DNA from 3 places in the Mesorhizobium sp. WSM4832 genome. Region 1 is predicted to be linked to each of the others. Evidence: predicted binding sites of a transcription regulator. Region 1 holds the regulator's gene; each other region holds the start of a gene.
What was found. The regulator LexA, encoded in region 1, represses DNA repair genes until DNA is damaged. The targets are predictions, from matches to a motif close to TGTTCNNNNTGTGTTCNG.

Region 1 (5,104 bases):
TCTCGATCGCAGCCGCGGCTTCACCGACAATGCCGCTGATCCTGATCTCCGGGCAAAGTGTGTAGGAGGGCATGGCTACGGCGAAGCCACGTCCGACCGCGCCTCCTGCCAGATGCGACCAGGAACTCCTGTCCGACTCCATCCAGTAGCCGCCGTGGACGAACACAACGAGCCCCTTTGGCGCGGCAGGCGGGAGAAACAGATCGAGCCGGCTGCGCGGCGCTTCGCCATAGACGATATCGAGCCGCGCCCTGCCCTGCGCTAGCAGCTTTTCGCGAAATGCCTGAGCCGGGCCATCCCAGGCCGCCGGCCAACGGTCGCCGCCGGCGATATTGGCGCCGTTTGCATAGGCGTTGTCCCAGTCGACAATGCGGTGTCCCAGCACCAGTCCCTCCGCGGTCAGGTCAATATTGAATGGCTTTTGATTGCATCGCCGATTTCAAAGTCAGGTAACAGCTGTTTTGACGGCGAAGCGTGCTTCTCGCCAGGCGCCGGTGCGCAAGATGTCTTCCAGCACGTCGACGGCATCCCAGACATCCCGGTAGCCGATATAAAGCGGCGTGAAGCCGAAACGAACGGTCGACGGCGCGCGGAAATCGCCGATCACGCCGCGCTCGATCAAGGCGCGCATCACCTGGTAGCCATGCGGATGGGCAAACGACACCTGGCTGCCGCGCTCGGCGCCGCGGCGCGGGCTTTCCAGTTCGAGACCGAAGGCGCCGCATTTGGCTTCGACAAGCCGAATGAACAGGTCCGTCAGCGCGATGCTTTTCTCGCGCACAGCCGTCATCTCGACTTCGTCCCAGAGATCCAGCGCTCCTTTCAGCGCCCGCATCGACAGCACCGGCTGCGTTCCGCACAGGAACCGCCGGATGCCCGCGCCGGCGGCATAGCCCTGCTCGAACGCGAACGGCCTGGCATGGCCCCACCAGCCACTGAGCGGCTGGCGAATGTCGCCATGGTGGCGGTTCGCGGCGTAGATGAAGGCCGGCGCTCCCGGTCCGCCATTAAGATATTTGTACGTGCAGCCTATGGCGAAATCGGCATTCGAGCCGTCGAGATCCACCGGCAGGGCACCGGCCGTGTGGCAGAGATCCCAGACAATCAGCGCACCGGCCTCATGGGCCTTGCGCGTCAGCGCCGCCATGTCGCGCAGCCGGCCGGACTTGTAGTTGACGTGGTTTACCAGGATGACTGCGACACGATCGTCGACCAGTTCCTCGATCGTCGCGGCATCGACACCTTCGAGCCGCAGCACCGTGCCGGGCCGCGTCGAGGCCACCCCTTCGGCCATGTAGAGGTCGGTCGGGAAGCTGTCGCCCTCGGCAACGATCACCGAGCGCTCGGGACGCATTGCGAGTGCCGCATGCAGGACCTTGTAGATGTTGATCGAGGTCGTGTCGCACACCACGCTCTGGCCCGGCGCGGCGCCGATCAGACGCCCGAGCCGGTCGCCGAGCTCCACAGGCATGTCGAACCAACCAGCGGTGTTCCAGGCGCGGATGAGGTCTCGCGCCCATTCCTGCTTCGTGGCCGTCTCGATCTCGCTGAAGACGTTGATCGAAGCAGCGCCCAGAGAATTGCCGTCGAGGTATATAACGCCCTCAGGCAAGACGAAGCGACCGCGCATGGCGCGCAGCGGATCCGCGGCATCCATCGCCTCGACGTCAGCGAGATCGGGAATTCCCATCATTGTGCCACCGCCTCCATTTCGACCCGGCGCCGCTCACGGCCGGCCAAGGGCGGTTGTCTCACCACCGCCGGCGCCAGGGCAAGAACCTTTCGTCCTATGTTAGCTGGTCCATAGACGGCGAAGACCAGGGACCGGAATCATCGCCAGGTTGGCATTTTGGGTTCGTTTCGTTCACGGTGCAGAACGCGCAACGAGGAGCCGGCGCGACCCCACCCGGCACTTTCGTGATGGTGCCGCCTCTTGTTCCAGCTTAAGGATGGGCCGCAAAATCGAGCGGAATCAATACCGCCGCCCGGCGCGCGGCGGCCACGCCGCCACTGGATGCAACATTGTTTCGGCAACCTTAACAAATTCATTAAACTTTAAACGGTTGCGGAACACAACTGGAACAGATAGTGTTTGTTCTGGGTTTGTTTTTCTGATTCTGGTTTGAGAACCCATGGGGGCCGCCAATGCTGACGCGCAAACAACATGAACTCCTGATGTTCATCCATGAACGTCTGAAGGAGAGCGGGATTCCTCCATCTTTCGACGAGATGAAGGAGGCGCTCGACCTTGCCTCGAAGTCTGGTATCCATCGGCTGATTACGGCGCTGGAGGAACGCGGCTTCATTCGCCGGCTGCCAAACCGGGCGCGCGCGCTTGAAGTGCTGCGGCTGCCCGACTCGATCGCGCCTGGCCTGAATGCCGCGAGGAAGTTTTCGCCGAGCGTCATCCAGGGCGGCCAAGGCAATCTCGGCCGTCAGCTCAAGCCGGCAACCACCTCGCGTACGCCGATGCCCAGCAATGACGACGACGCTGTTTCGGCCGTATCGATTCCGGTGATGGGCCGCATCGCCGCCGGCGTGCCGATAGACGCAATCCAGCACCAGACGCATTCGATCACCGTGCCGCCGGATATGATCATGGGCGGCGAGCATTATGCGTTGGAGGTCAAGGGCGACTCGATGATCGAGGCCGGCATCTTCGACGGCGACACCGTCATCATCCGCAATGCCAACACGGCAAGCCCGGGCGAGATCGTGGTGGCGCTGGTCGACGACGAGGAAGCGACGCTCAAGCGCTTCCGCCGCAAGGGCGCCTCGATCGCGCTCGAGGCCGCCAATCCGGCCTACGAGACCCGCATCTTTGGGCCCGACCGGGTCAAGGTCCAAGGCAAGCTCGTCGGGCTTATCCGCCGCTACTGAAATCTATTGGGCTGGTGGCGAAGACTTCGCTTCCGTCCTCTCGGGTTTTTTGTAAGGCGGCAGGCCCCTCGCCTCGCGGGTGTATTTGCGTTGCTCGTGCCAGGGCCGGTATGGCTTCTCGACCGCGTAGCGAACGTTTGGACGCGCGGTTGCCGATTGCGGGTCGAAGAAGACGGCCGCACTGCCGTCACGCGCCAGCTGGCGCTTGGTGACGACAAGCACACGCGGATCGCGGCAGGGATTGTAGGCTGTGGCGTCGTTGATGACGATGAGGTCGGCAAAGCCGCAGGCCGGACGGGCGCTGTCGCGGTTTTCGACTAGTGCGACGATCGCCCCGGAAGGATGCCGGCCGATGCACAGGTCGCCTGTGCAGTAGAAGGGCGAGCCAGGCGGCAGGTCGACGGGATCGGCGATGTCGAGAGCGTCTTTGGAAAATGTCTCCGGCGGCACAATTGCTTCGGCCTTCAGCGCCCGCTTCCAATTGTCCGTGGTGAACTCATTGGAGCGTGCGCGGTTGACGGCGAGCTCGCCGGCGCCGATCGGCATTGCCACCAGATGCGCATCCTCCGAGATAAGCACGTCCGGCGTTCGGACATGCGGGATGACCATCAGGGCAGCGAGCGCGAACGGCATGGCTGCCAATCTGAGCCAGGTGGTGGCCATGGTAGCGATGACCAGCGCGATCGTCGCCAGCAGCACCGACTGGATCGAGATCAACCCGACGGCATCGACCGGTGAGCGCTCGGAAATCCACGCTGAAATGGCGATCATCGCCGTCAGGCCCTTGCCCATCACATAGAGAAAAGGACCGTCGAAGCCGAAGGGCATCGCCAGCGCGCTCAACACGGCGAACGGCATGACAACCAGCGAGACGATCGGCATGACCGCCAGATTGGCCAGCAGGCTGAGCGGTGACACCCGCTGGAAGTGCCAGATCGCGAACAGCAATGTCGCGCTGCCCGCGATGAGCGATGTTATGGCGGCGGCGCCCACTCCAACCGCCAGTTTCCGCGATATGAACCCGAGGAACGAACGCTTTACCGGCGGCGCGGTCGTTTTGCCGGCGCGATAGTCGGCGAAGCCGGCATAGGCACCGACGAGCGCCGCTGTGGCGGCAAAAGACATCTGGAAGCTCGGACCGACCACCTCGTGCGGCGAGACCAGGATGACGGCGATGGCCGAGATCGCCAGGTTGCGCATCGTCAGCGCCGTGCGGTCGAAGAGCACGGCGACCAGCATGACCGCCAGCATGATAAAACTTCGCTCGGCCGCCACCACGATGCCGGAGATCACCAGGTAAGCGGCGATCGAGATAAGCGCGATTCCAGCGGCATATTTCTTCACCGGCCGGCGCGACGAGAAATCCGGAAACAGCGCGAAGGCGCCGCGCAGCAGGACCATGATCGTGCCGGCGACCAGCGCCATGTGCAGGCCGGAGATCGAGATGATGTGATAGATACCGGTGCGTCGCATCGACTCGTTGATTTCTTCCGGAATGCCGGCGCGCACGCCGACGATCAGTGCTGCTGCAATCTCACTTTCGGAACCGCCGATGGTATCCCTGATGTGGTCGGCGATCCCTTCACGCGCGTTTTCTATGGCCGATGCGATGCGCGCGCCGAACGGCGCCCCTGTTGGCGCAATCGAGGTCGGCGCAATCAGCTTTGGATCGCCCAGGAAAAAGCCGCTGCCGCCGATGCCGGTGAAATAGCTGTCGAAGGAAAAGTCGTAGCTGTCAGGCCGGACCGGGCCCGTCGCCGGCAGCAGCTTGGCGTAGCCGGTCAGCATCGACCCCGCTGTCATGTCGGGCGGGATCTTGCGCGCCGACAACCTGACGCGAGCCGGCGCATAGCGCAGCGTCGGATGTGCCGTGGACATGAGATCGATGGTCAGTCGGACACGGCCATTGGCCATCGCCTCGGCGGTGACAAGGCGGCCCGTCAGCCGCGTCTGGATTTCGGACCCCAGCATCGGCGTCGCCATCCGCCAGGTCTCCACCTTGGCCGCGAGAAAGCCCAGGGCACACAAAAGGGTTGCCATGAAGACAAGGTGCGTTCTCTGCCGGGAACGCGAGATCGCCGCGCAGACAGCCATCAGAGCCACCGCAGCAAGCGGCCTGTAGAGATCGGGCTCGGTGCTCAGCGAGAAGTAGTAGATGACGCCCGCGGCCAGGAACACCGGCACCAGCAGGAAGCCGACGCCGCGGTCGACCTCGGTGGCGGCG
Region 2 (5,104 bases), on a different contig from region 1:
GCCCGGTGAATTCGGTGCGCAGCAACTCGTCCTTGTGCGCGTCGTCGCGGGCATAGCCGACCTTGCCGCCTTGCCTGATCGAATAGAGCGGCGGCACGGCCATGAAGAGATGGCCGCCGCGGATCAGGTTCGGCATCTCCTGATAGAAGAAGGTGATCAACAGCGACGCGATATGCGCGCCATCGACGTCGGCGTCGGTCATGATGATCACGCGGTCGTAGCGCAGGTCCTCATCGCGATATTTCGAGCGCGTGCCGCAGCCGAGCGCCTGGATCAGGTCGGAGATCTGCTGGTTGGCGGCAAGCTTGTCGTTGCCGGCGCTGGCGACGTTGAGGATCTTGCCGCGCAGCGGCAGCACCGCCTGGCTGGCGCGGTCGCGCGCCTGCTTGGCCGAGCCGCCGGCGGAGTCGCCCTCGACGATGAAGATCTCGGCGCCGGCTGCGGCATTCTGCGTGCAATCGGCGAGCTTGCCCGGAAGGCGCAGCTTGCGCACCGCGCTCTTGCGCGAGACTTCCTTCTCCTGGCGGCGCCGCACGCGCTCGTCGGCGCGCGCGATGACCCACTCGAGAAGCTTCGAGGCTTCTTGCGGATTGTCCGCCAGCCAGTGATCGAACGGGTCGCGGATGGCGTTTTCGACGATGCGCATCGCCTCGATCGTCGCCAGCCTGTCCTTGGTCTGGCCGACGAATTCAGGCTCGCGGATGAACACCGACAGCATGCCCGCTGCCGAGATCATGACGTCCTCGGTGGTGATGACCGAGGCGCGCTTGTTGCCGATCAGGTCGGCATAGGCGCGAAGTCCGCGCGTCAAAACGTTGCGGAAGCCGGCCTCATGCGTGCCGCCTTCCGCGGTCGGAATGGTGTTGCAGTAGGAGTTGAGGAAGCCATCGCCGCCGAACCATGTCACGGCCCATTCCAGCGAACCGTGACCGCCCTGCTTGTCGCTCTTGCCAGCGAAAATCTCGCGCGTGACCTGGAAATCGTCGCCGAGGGACGCCTTGAGATAATCCTTCAGGCCGCCGGGGAAATGGAATTCGGCCTTGGCCGGTGTCTGGTCCTTTTCCTTGATCAGCGACGGATCGCAGGTCCAGCGGATCTCGACGCCCCCGAACAGATAGGCTTTCGAGCGCGTCATGCGGTAAAGCCGCGCCGGTTCGAAGGCGGCCCCCTTGCCGAAAATCTGCTCGTCGGGATGGAAACGGGTCTTCGTGCCGCGGCGGTTGTGGACCTCGCCGAGATGCTCAAGACCGCTGACCGGGATGCCGCGCGAAAAACGCTGGCGGTAAAGCTGACGGCCGCGCGCGACTTCGACCTCGAGGTGGTCCGACAGCGCGTTGACGACCGAAATGCCGACGCCGTGCAGGCCGCCGGAAGTCTCATAGACTTTCGAGTCGAACTTGCCGCCCGAATGCAGCGTCGTCATGATGACTTCGAGCGCCGGTTTCTTGAACTTCGGATGCGGATCGACCGGGATGCCGCGGCCATTGTCGGTGACGGTCAGGAAGCCGTCGGCGGAGAGTTCGACGTCGATGAAGGTGGCGTGGCCGGCCACCGCCTCGTCCATCGAATTGTCGATGACCTCGGCGAACAGGTGATGCATCGCCTTGTCGTCGGTGCCGCCGATATACATGCCTGGACGGCGTCGGACCGGCTCGAGCCCTTCCAGCACCTCGATATCGGCGGCGCTGTAGCTTTCGCTGGCGTCGCGGGCGGCGGCCGGACGCTTGGCGGCCTGCACGAGCGGATCGGCGGGGCGCGACGGCGCGCGCACCGGCTGCGCCGGCTTTTCCATCTTGCCGAAAAGGTCGTTGCTGTCGTCCATGCTGGGCCTAGCGTCCGGTAATGCGAATCACTCGCCGATACTGCCACGCTTTTGGCGGGCGAACGAGTTCCTGTTCCGTTCAGGGATCAAACTGTCTCTTATTCCAAAACCATTCGATAACCAAGCCGGCCGAAATAGGGCGGTCCGGGCGCCTCGGTATTCCTGATTCTTTAACAATGATGCCTAGCGTGAAGCCCAACTAACAAAAGATCACGGGCGTCAGGGGTTTCGTTGTGAGGGGCAGGGCCATAACCATGATCGGCATCGCCGCCGTCTTCGGCGCGATCTCGATCTTTGCGGCGGACTTCTGGGTCAAGAGCCAGGCAAGGGCCGAACCCGAGGTCAAGGTCGTCGCGGCGCCGCAGCAGCCCAAGATCGAGTTCAAGACCATCGTGGTGGCTCAAGCGCCGCTGCGCTACGGCATGGAGCTCGCTCGGCCGCAACTCGCCGAGATCCCGTGGCCGCAGGATTCGTTGCCGCAAGGCTCCTTCCCGACCATCGACAAGCTGCTTGCCGACGGCAACCGGGTGGTGCTGTCGCCGATCGAGGTCAACGAGCCGGTACTGCTCACCAAGCTGTCGGGACCGAACGGTCGCGCCACGCTTTCCAATATGCTGTCGGCGGGAATGCGGGCCGTCACCGTCCGCACCGACGAGATCGCCGGTGTCGGCGGCTTCATCACGCCGGGAGATCGCGTCGACGTCGTCCTGACGCGTGACGCGGGGGACATCCAGGAAGTGTCCAAGAATGCGCAGGGCGCTGCCGGCTCGACGGTCACGTCCGAGGTCGTCGTCTCCGACGCCAAGGTGCTTTCGGTCGGACAAGGCGCCGACGAGCGCAAGACCGAGCCGCAGGTCGCCAATTCCGTCACCCTCGAGGTGACCAACGAAGGGGCGCAGAAAGTGGCGCTTGCCCGCACAGTCGGCACGCTGTCGTTGTCTCTGCGGTCGGCCGCGGACGCAACCGCCAGCAATAGTGGGCTTACGACCATCTCGTCCTTCGGCGGTTCGGTTGCCGCAAACGCGCAGGCGAGCGCCGCCTCGCTGGTCAATGCGGTGACCAAGGAATCGGACGAGCCGAAATTCAAGACAGTGATCGTGACGCGTGGCGAAAAGGTCGAGGAATACAAGGTTCCCTCACGGGAACCGCCGCAGGAACTGCAGCAATAGCCGGTGGGGACCGGCGGGGACGGGGCAAGATGTTTGGGTTTGATGCATTTCGGACGACCGGAGGATGGCGCCTTCTCGGCGCGATCACGCTGGTGGCGTTGCTGGCGATGCCTGGCTTCACCGCGCCGGCAAGGGCGGACAACGATGTCGTCTACGTTTCGGCGAACAAGAACAGCTCGATCAAGGTGGCCAAGGGCAAGCCGAAGACGATCATGACGAGCGCCGCCTTCTACCAGATCGTCATCGGCGATCCGGAGATAGCCAACGTCAACCCGCTGACCGACAAGTCCTTCTATGTGCTGGGCAACAATCTGGGCACCACCGGTATCGCCCTGTTCGACCAGAACAAGCAGCTAGTCGGCACCATCGATATCGAGGTGACGCTGGACACCGACCAGCTGGCCAGCACCATCCGCGCCAGCGTGCCCGACGCCAAGATCAAGGTCGGTTCGGCAAACGGCCGCGTCGTGCTGTCGGGCGAGGCCGACGATGCGGTCGCCGCCGACAAGGCCAGCAAGATCGCGTCGCGCTTTTCCGGCAACGAGGAAGTTATCAACTCGGTCAACATCTCGTCCTCGCAACAGGTGCAGCTCAACGTCCGCTTCGTCGAGATCAACCGCCAGGCCGGCCAGGATCTCGGCGCCAAATATGCAGCCAATTTCGCCTATGGCATCGGCAACCGCAAAGTCGTGCTGAACCCGGGCGGGGGAGATCTGACGGCCGCCGGAACAGGCGAGATTATCGGCAGCCTGCTGTCGAACGGCGTGTCAATCGACATCGCCATCAAGGCGCTCGAGGAACGCGGTCTGGCGCGGCGGCTTGCGGAGCCGAACCTGATTGCACGTTCAGGCCAGACGGCGAGCTTCCTTGCCGGCGGCGAGTTCCCGATCCCGGTTTCCGAAGAGAATGGCAAGATCAGCGTCACCTACAAGAAATACGGCGTCGGCCTGGATTTCACGCCTACGGTGCTGAAGGACGGGCTGGTAAGCCTCGACATCGCGCCGGAAGTGTCCTCGATCGACCCGTCTGCTTCCATCCAGGTCAGCAGCGGCATTTCCATTCCGGCCTTCATCGTGCGCCGAGCCAGGACATCGGTCGACCTCAAGAACGGCCAGAGCTTCATGATCGCCGGTCTTCTTCAGTCGCAGAACGACATCACGACATCGCGGGTGCCGGGCATAGGCAGGCTGCCGGTGCTCGGTCCGCTGTTTTCCTCGAAATCCTACCAGCGCCGCGAGACCGATCTGGTGATCATCGTCACGCCTTACCTGGTCAAGCCGGTCGATCCGTCGAAGAAGATGGCCATGCCGACCGATGGCACCCAGCCGGCAAGTCCCGCCGACTATTTCCTCAACAACACCGACGAGGTGGACGCCTCGGCGCCGAAGCGTCCGGTGGCGCTGGCCGACGGCAGCGCCGCCCGCCCGGTGGCCGCCAGCACGTCCGGCCACTTCCTCGATTTGCCGAAGGACTAAGGCCATGCGCACCGCCCTTTGGACTGTTCTATTGCTGACCGGGTTCGCCAGCGGCTGCACCAGCGACGACTATGTGCGCACCGAAGGGGTGACGCCTGGCGTCGGCAACGCGCAGGCGGCCAACACGGCCATGCAGATGGTCGATCCCTGGAAGTACGGTGTCCAGAACACCAGGCTTCTGGTGCCGGCCCAGCGTCCGGGTTCCGAGAGCGCTGCCGTCGGTGCGAAAGCCGGCTCCGGGCCGGCACCGACGGCATCATCATCAACGACATCGGACTGATGGGCTGACGACGATGGCATCTGGTACCAAGACCAAGAAAATCCTGCTCGTTTCCACCGACAGGGCGTTTGTGCAGGACACGCGCACGGCCTTCACCGCGTCCGAGGTCATCGAGCTTCTGACGGTCGAGAAAAGCATCAACGAGCTGCGCGGCGAGATCCTCGAGGCGGATTTCGGCACGGTCATCGTCGACATGGATGCGGCGAAGCTCGAAGAGATCGAGTCGCTGCAGCGCGTCATGCGCCGGCTGGAAGGCCGCATTCCGGTGGTCGTCGTCACCCAGGAATTCAACGCGGCGGCTGTGCGCATCCTGGTGCAGCTCAAGGTCGCCGATTTCCTGGTCAAGCCGATTACGACG
Region 3 (5,104 bases), 210 kb from region 1:
CGGCCGCGGCCTTCAGCCGCCTGTCCTGCTCGTCAAGATGCTTGCGCGCCGCCTCGCCGGTCAGCGCCTCGATGCGGCGCACGCCCGCCGCCACCGCGCTGTCCGACAGGATGCGCACTAGGCCGATATCGCCGGTCGACCTCACATGCGTGCCGCCGCAAAGCTCGACCGAATAAGGACGATTGGCCTTGGCGCCATGCAGGCCGGTGCCCATCGACACGACGCGGACCTCGTCGCCATATTTTTCGCCGAACAGCGCCATCGCGCCCTCGGCGATGGCATCGTCGACCGACATCAGGCGCGTCGTCACCGGGCTGTTCTGCACGACGATCTCGTTGGCCATGCGCTCGACCTCCTCGAGATCGTCCGCCGAGATCGGCTTGTTGTGCGAGATGTCGAAGCGCAGGCGGTCGGGCGCGACCAGCGAGCCCTTCTGCGCGACATGGGTGCCCAGCACCTCGCGCAGCGCCTCGTGGATGAGGTGCGTCGCGGAGTGGTTGGCGCGCAGCTTCGAGCGGCGTGCATGATCGACCTTGAGCTCGACGGCAGCGCCCGTCTTCACCGTGCCTTTAGCCACCTTGCCCAGATGCACGAACAAGCCGTCGGCCTTCTTCTGCGTGTCGGAAACCTCGATCGAGAAGCCGTCGCCGGAGATCACGCCGGTATCGCCCATCTGGCCGCCGGATTCGCCGTAGAACGGCGTCTGGTTGACGACCACGGCGACAGCTTCGCCGAGGTTCGCGCTTTCGACGGTCTTGCCGTCCTTGACCAGTGCCTGGACGATGCCTTCCGCCTGCTCGGTCTCGTAGCCGAGGAACTCGGTCGCGCCGGTCTTTTCGCGCACCGAGAACCATACGGTCTCGGTCGCCGCCTCGCCGGAACCCGCCCAATGCGCGCGCGCCTCGGTCTTCTGCCGCTCCATCGCGTCGGTGAAGCCGGCGATATCGACCGAGATATTGCGCTGGCGCAGCGCATCCTGCGTCAAGTCGAGCGGGAAGCCATAGGTGTCGTAGAGCTTGAAGGCCGTCTCGCCGTCCAGCATGTCCCCGGCATGCAGCGTCTCCGTGGCGTCCGAAAGCAGCCCAAGGCCACGCACCAGCGTCTTGCGGAAGCGGGTTTCCTCGAGCTTCAGCGTCTCGGTGATCAGCGCCTCGCCGCGCACCAGCTCGGGATAGGCCTGGCCCATCTCGCGCACCAGCGCCGGCACCAGTTGCCACATCAGCGGCTCCTTGGCGCCAAGCAGCTGCGCATGGCGCATCGCGCGGCGCATGATGCGGCGCAGCACGTAGCCACGGCCTTCGTTGGAGGGCAGCACGCCGTCGGCGACCAGGAAGGAAGACGAGCGCAGGTGATCCGCGATCACGCGATACGATCCCACATTCTCCTGGCTTGGACCTTGGCCGAGCGCGGAGGACGCAGCGTCGATCAGATGGCGGAACAAATCTGTCTCGAAGACGCTCTCCACCCCTTGTAGGATGGACGCCATGCGCTCCAGGCCCATGCCGGTGTCGATCGACGGGCGCGGCAGGTCGATGCGCTCGTCCTTGGTCACCTGCTCATACTGCATGAACACCAGGTTCCAGAATTCGAGAAACCGGTCGCCGTCCTCTTCCGGGCTGCCGGGCGGACCGCCCCAGATATGCTCGCCGCGGTCGATGAAGATTTCCGAGCACGGGCCGCACGGACCGGTATCGCCCATTGCCCAGAAATTGTCGGAGGTCGGGATGCGGATGATGCGGTCGTCGGAGAAGCCGGCGATCTTCTTCCAGTAAGCCGCCGCCTCGTCGTCCGTGTGATAGACGGTGACCAGCAACTTGTCCTTCGGCAAGCCGAATTCCTTGGTGATCAGGTTCCAGGCAAGCTCGATCGCGCGTTCCTTGAAGTAGTCGCCGAACGAGAAATTTCCGAGCATCTCGAAGAAGGTCAGGTGGCGCGCGGTGTAGCCGACATTGTCGAGGTCGTTGTGCTTGCCGCCGGCGCGCACGCTCTTCTGCGCAGTCGAGGCACGCGAATAGGGACGCTTCTCCAGGCCGGTGAAGACGTTCTTGAACTGCACCATGCCGGCGTTGGTGAACATCAGCGTCGGATCGTTACGCGGCACCAGCGGGCTGGAGGCGACGATCTCGTGGCCCTCCTTGCGGAAGTAGTCGAGGAATGTCGACCGGATGTCGTTCACGCCACTCATTGCACACTGCCTTTTCGCGAGAACCGCCGGCGCTGCCGGCGGCTGATGGGCTTTCATGTTTCAGAAGATAGATGGGCCTTTTAGCCGTAGCTCTTCACCCTGTCCAGAAAGACGGAGTTGGACCAATCCGCGGGCCGGACAGGTCTATCCTCGCCCCCAAAACGCAAACCGCCGGCACGAAGGCCGGCGGCTCGGAACGCAGTACTAAAGAACTCGGTTACATAAGCATAACTTAATATACCTGAATTGTGGCCAAACTCCGGCCAACCACCGCAATTCCGGGCGGAAAACCGCTCAACACTTTCCTGGAATTGCTCGGTCCTACATGGCGCCGGCTTCGTCCTCGAAACCGTCGTCACCGCCTTCGGAACCGCCGTTCTCGAGGAATTTCTCGGCGATCAGTCCGGCATTCTGCCTGAGCGCCAGCTCGATCTCGCGTGCCGTGTCGGGATTGTCGCGCAGGAACAGTTTTGCGTTCTCGCGACCCTGGCCGAGGCGCTGCGAATTGTAGGAGAACCAGGCGCCCGACTTCTCGACCACTCCGGCCTTGACCCCGAGATCGACGAGCTCGCCGGTCTTCGACACGCCCTCGCCATACATGATGTCGAACTCGACCACCTTGAAGGGCGGGGCCAGCTTGTTCTTGACCACCTTGACGCGGGTCTGGTTGCCGACGACCTCGTCGCGGTCCTTGACCGAACCGATGCGGCGGATATCGAGGCGCACCGAGGCGTAGAATTTCAGCGCATTGCCGCCGGTGGTCGTCTCGGGCGAGCCGAACATGACGCCGATCTTCATGCGGATCTGGTTGATGAAGATGACCATGGTGTTGGAGCGCGAGATCGAGGCGGTCAGCTTGCGCAGCGCCTGGCTCATCAAACGAGCTTGAAGACCGGGCAGCGAATCGCCCATCTCGCCTTCGATTTCGGCGCGCGGCGTCAGCGCCGCGACGGAGTCGACGACCAGAACGTCGATGGCGCCGGAGCGCACCAGCGTGTCGCAGATTTCCAGCGCCTGCTCGCCGGTGTCGGGTTGCGAGATCAGCAGGTTCTCGAGGTCGACGCCGAGCTTGCGGGCATAGACCGGATCGAGCGCGTGCTCGGCATCGACGAAGGCGCAGATGCCGCCCTTCTTCTGGGCTTCCGCAACCGTGTGCAGCGCCAGCGTCGTCTTGCCCGAACTTTCCGGCCCGTAGATTTCGATGATGCGGCCGCGCGGCAGGCCGCCGACGCCGAGCGCGATGTCGAGGCCGAGCGATCCCGTCGGCACGGTTTCGATCTCGACAACCTGCTCGTTGGCGCCGAGCCGCATGATCGAGCCCTTGCCGAAGGCGCGCTCGATTTGCGACAGCGCCGCATCCAGAGCCTTTGATTTGTCCACTGCCTTATCCTCTACAAGCCGCAAAGTATTCTGAGCCATGATACATCACCCCTTGGTCGTCAATGAAGGCCGGACAATCCGTGATCCCTGTTGTTTTGTACCTTTTTTGTTCTCATTTGGCAAGGGGCTACAACCAACTGAAAAACAATCAATATCTGGATTTGTTCTATTTTTGTCTCACCAGGGCTAGGGTGGAGCAGGGCCACTGGTCCTGAAAAGATTTCGATATCAGCCCGCCCGAATCGCGGCTGCGATTGCCGAGCGATGCACGGAAACCTAGTGTGCGCAGCCGCACAATCAACGAAAGTCACTGATCCCACATGCCGAGATCCCCGAATATCCTGGCGCTGGGCGGCGCCCATATCGACCGGCGCGGCCAGGTCTCGAGCGCCTATGTGCCCGCGGCTTCCAACCCGGGCATCATGCGCGAGGATGTCGGCGGCGTCGTGTTCAACGCGCTGCGCAGCGTGGTCAGGCGCGGCGTGTCGGCCTCGCTGATCTCGGTGCGCGGCGGCGACGCTGCGGCGGACACGGTCGCCTCGGCGATCGACAGCGCCGGAATAGTGGACCTCTCGGTCGTCTTTCTCGATCGTACGACGCCAAGCTACACGGCGCTGATCGACGCAGACGGCGAATTGATCGTCGGGCTGGCCGACATGGCGCTCTACGATCTTGCCTTCCCCAAGCAGATCCGCCGCGCCAAGGTGCGCGAGGCAATCGCCGCCGCCGACGCGATCCTGTGCGACGCCAACCTGCCGACGGCGGCGCTGGAACGCCTGCTGGCGCTCGCCGGCGGCCGGCCGGTCTTCGCCATCGCCGTGTCGCCGGCCAAGGTCGTTCGGCTGGCGCCGCTGCTTAACGATCTGTCGCTGCTTTTCATGAACCGCCGCGAAGCTGCCGCGCTGGTCGGCGCCGAGCCATCCGGCGAAACCCTTGTCCATCGGCTCAGGCAGGCCGGCCTGAACGCCGGCGTCGTGACGGCCGGCAGCGCTGTGGTGCTGGGCTTCGACGACACCGGCATGTTCGAAATCGATCCGCCGGCGCCACGCAAGGTCGCCGACGTGACCGGCGCCGGCGACGCGCTGACCGGCGCAACGGTCGCTGCCTTGCTGCGCGGCCTGCCGCTGCGCGCCGCGCTGCGTGAAGGCGTTGCGGCGGCAATGCTCGCCATCGAGAGCCCCGAGGCCGTGCCATCCTTCACGACGGGCAATTTTACGCAGGCGCTTGCCCTTGTGCCGGAGCCGCGGGAAGTGGCATAGGGCACCAATAAGCCGAAGCAAACTTTTCGCTCGGAGACAGCCATGACGCCGCAGACCGCCCGCCCCTTCGTCGACATCCATCCGCCCGTGGCGGAAGCGCTTGCCGCCGGCCGGCCCTTGGTGGCGCTGGAAAGCACCATCATCACCCACGGCATGCCCTACCCCGACAATGGCGCGATGGCCGCCAAGGTCGAGCAGATCATCATCGACGGCGGCGCGGTGCCGGCGACGATCGCCGTGGTCGATGGCCGCATCAAGATCGGCCTGTCCGATGGCGAGC

Region 2: a site for LexA is predicted at 1,888-1,905, ahead of parE (DNA topoisomerase IV subunit B). Genes of this name have one in related genera too.
Region 3: a site for LexA is predicted at 3,662-3,679, ahead of recA (recombinase RecA). Genes of this name have one in related genera too.

Annotation. Positions count from the first base shown of each region.
Region 1 covers NZ_JBVVQH010000003.1:235,008-240,111, reverse strand. The annotation lists gene AC0L2L_RS06395 (alpha/beta hydrolase) at 1-385, opposite strand, end outside; gene kynU (kynureninase) at 446-1,693, opposite strand; gene lexA (transcriptional repressor LexA) at 2,146-2,880, shown strand; gene AC0L2L_RS06380 (ComEC/Rec2 family competence protein) at 2,884-5,104, opposite strand, start outside.
Region 2 covers NZ_JBVVQH010000024.1:17,608-22,711, reverse strand. The annotation lists gene parE (DNA topoisomerase IV subunit B) at 1-1,822, opposite strand, end outside; gene cpaB (Flp pilus assembly protein CpaB) at 2,077-2,991, shown strand; gene AC0L2L_RS27670 (type II and III secretion system protein family protein) at 3,099-4,466, shown strand; gene AC0L2L_RS27665 (hypothetical protein) at 4,471-4,746, shown strand; gene AC0L2L_RS27660 (CpaE/TadZ family protein) at 4,760-5,104, shown strand, end outside.
Region 3 covers NZ_JBVVQH010000003.1:29,757-34,860, reverse strand. The annotation lists gene alaS (alanine--tRNA ligase) at 1-2,185, opposite strand, end outside; gene recA (recombinase RecA) at 2,507-3,604, opposite strand; gene AC0L2L_RS05350 (carbohydrate kinase family protein) at 3,886-4,824, shown strand; gene AC0L2L_RS05345 (pseudouridine-5'-phosphate glycosidase) at 4,867-5,104, shown strand, end outside.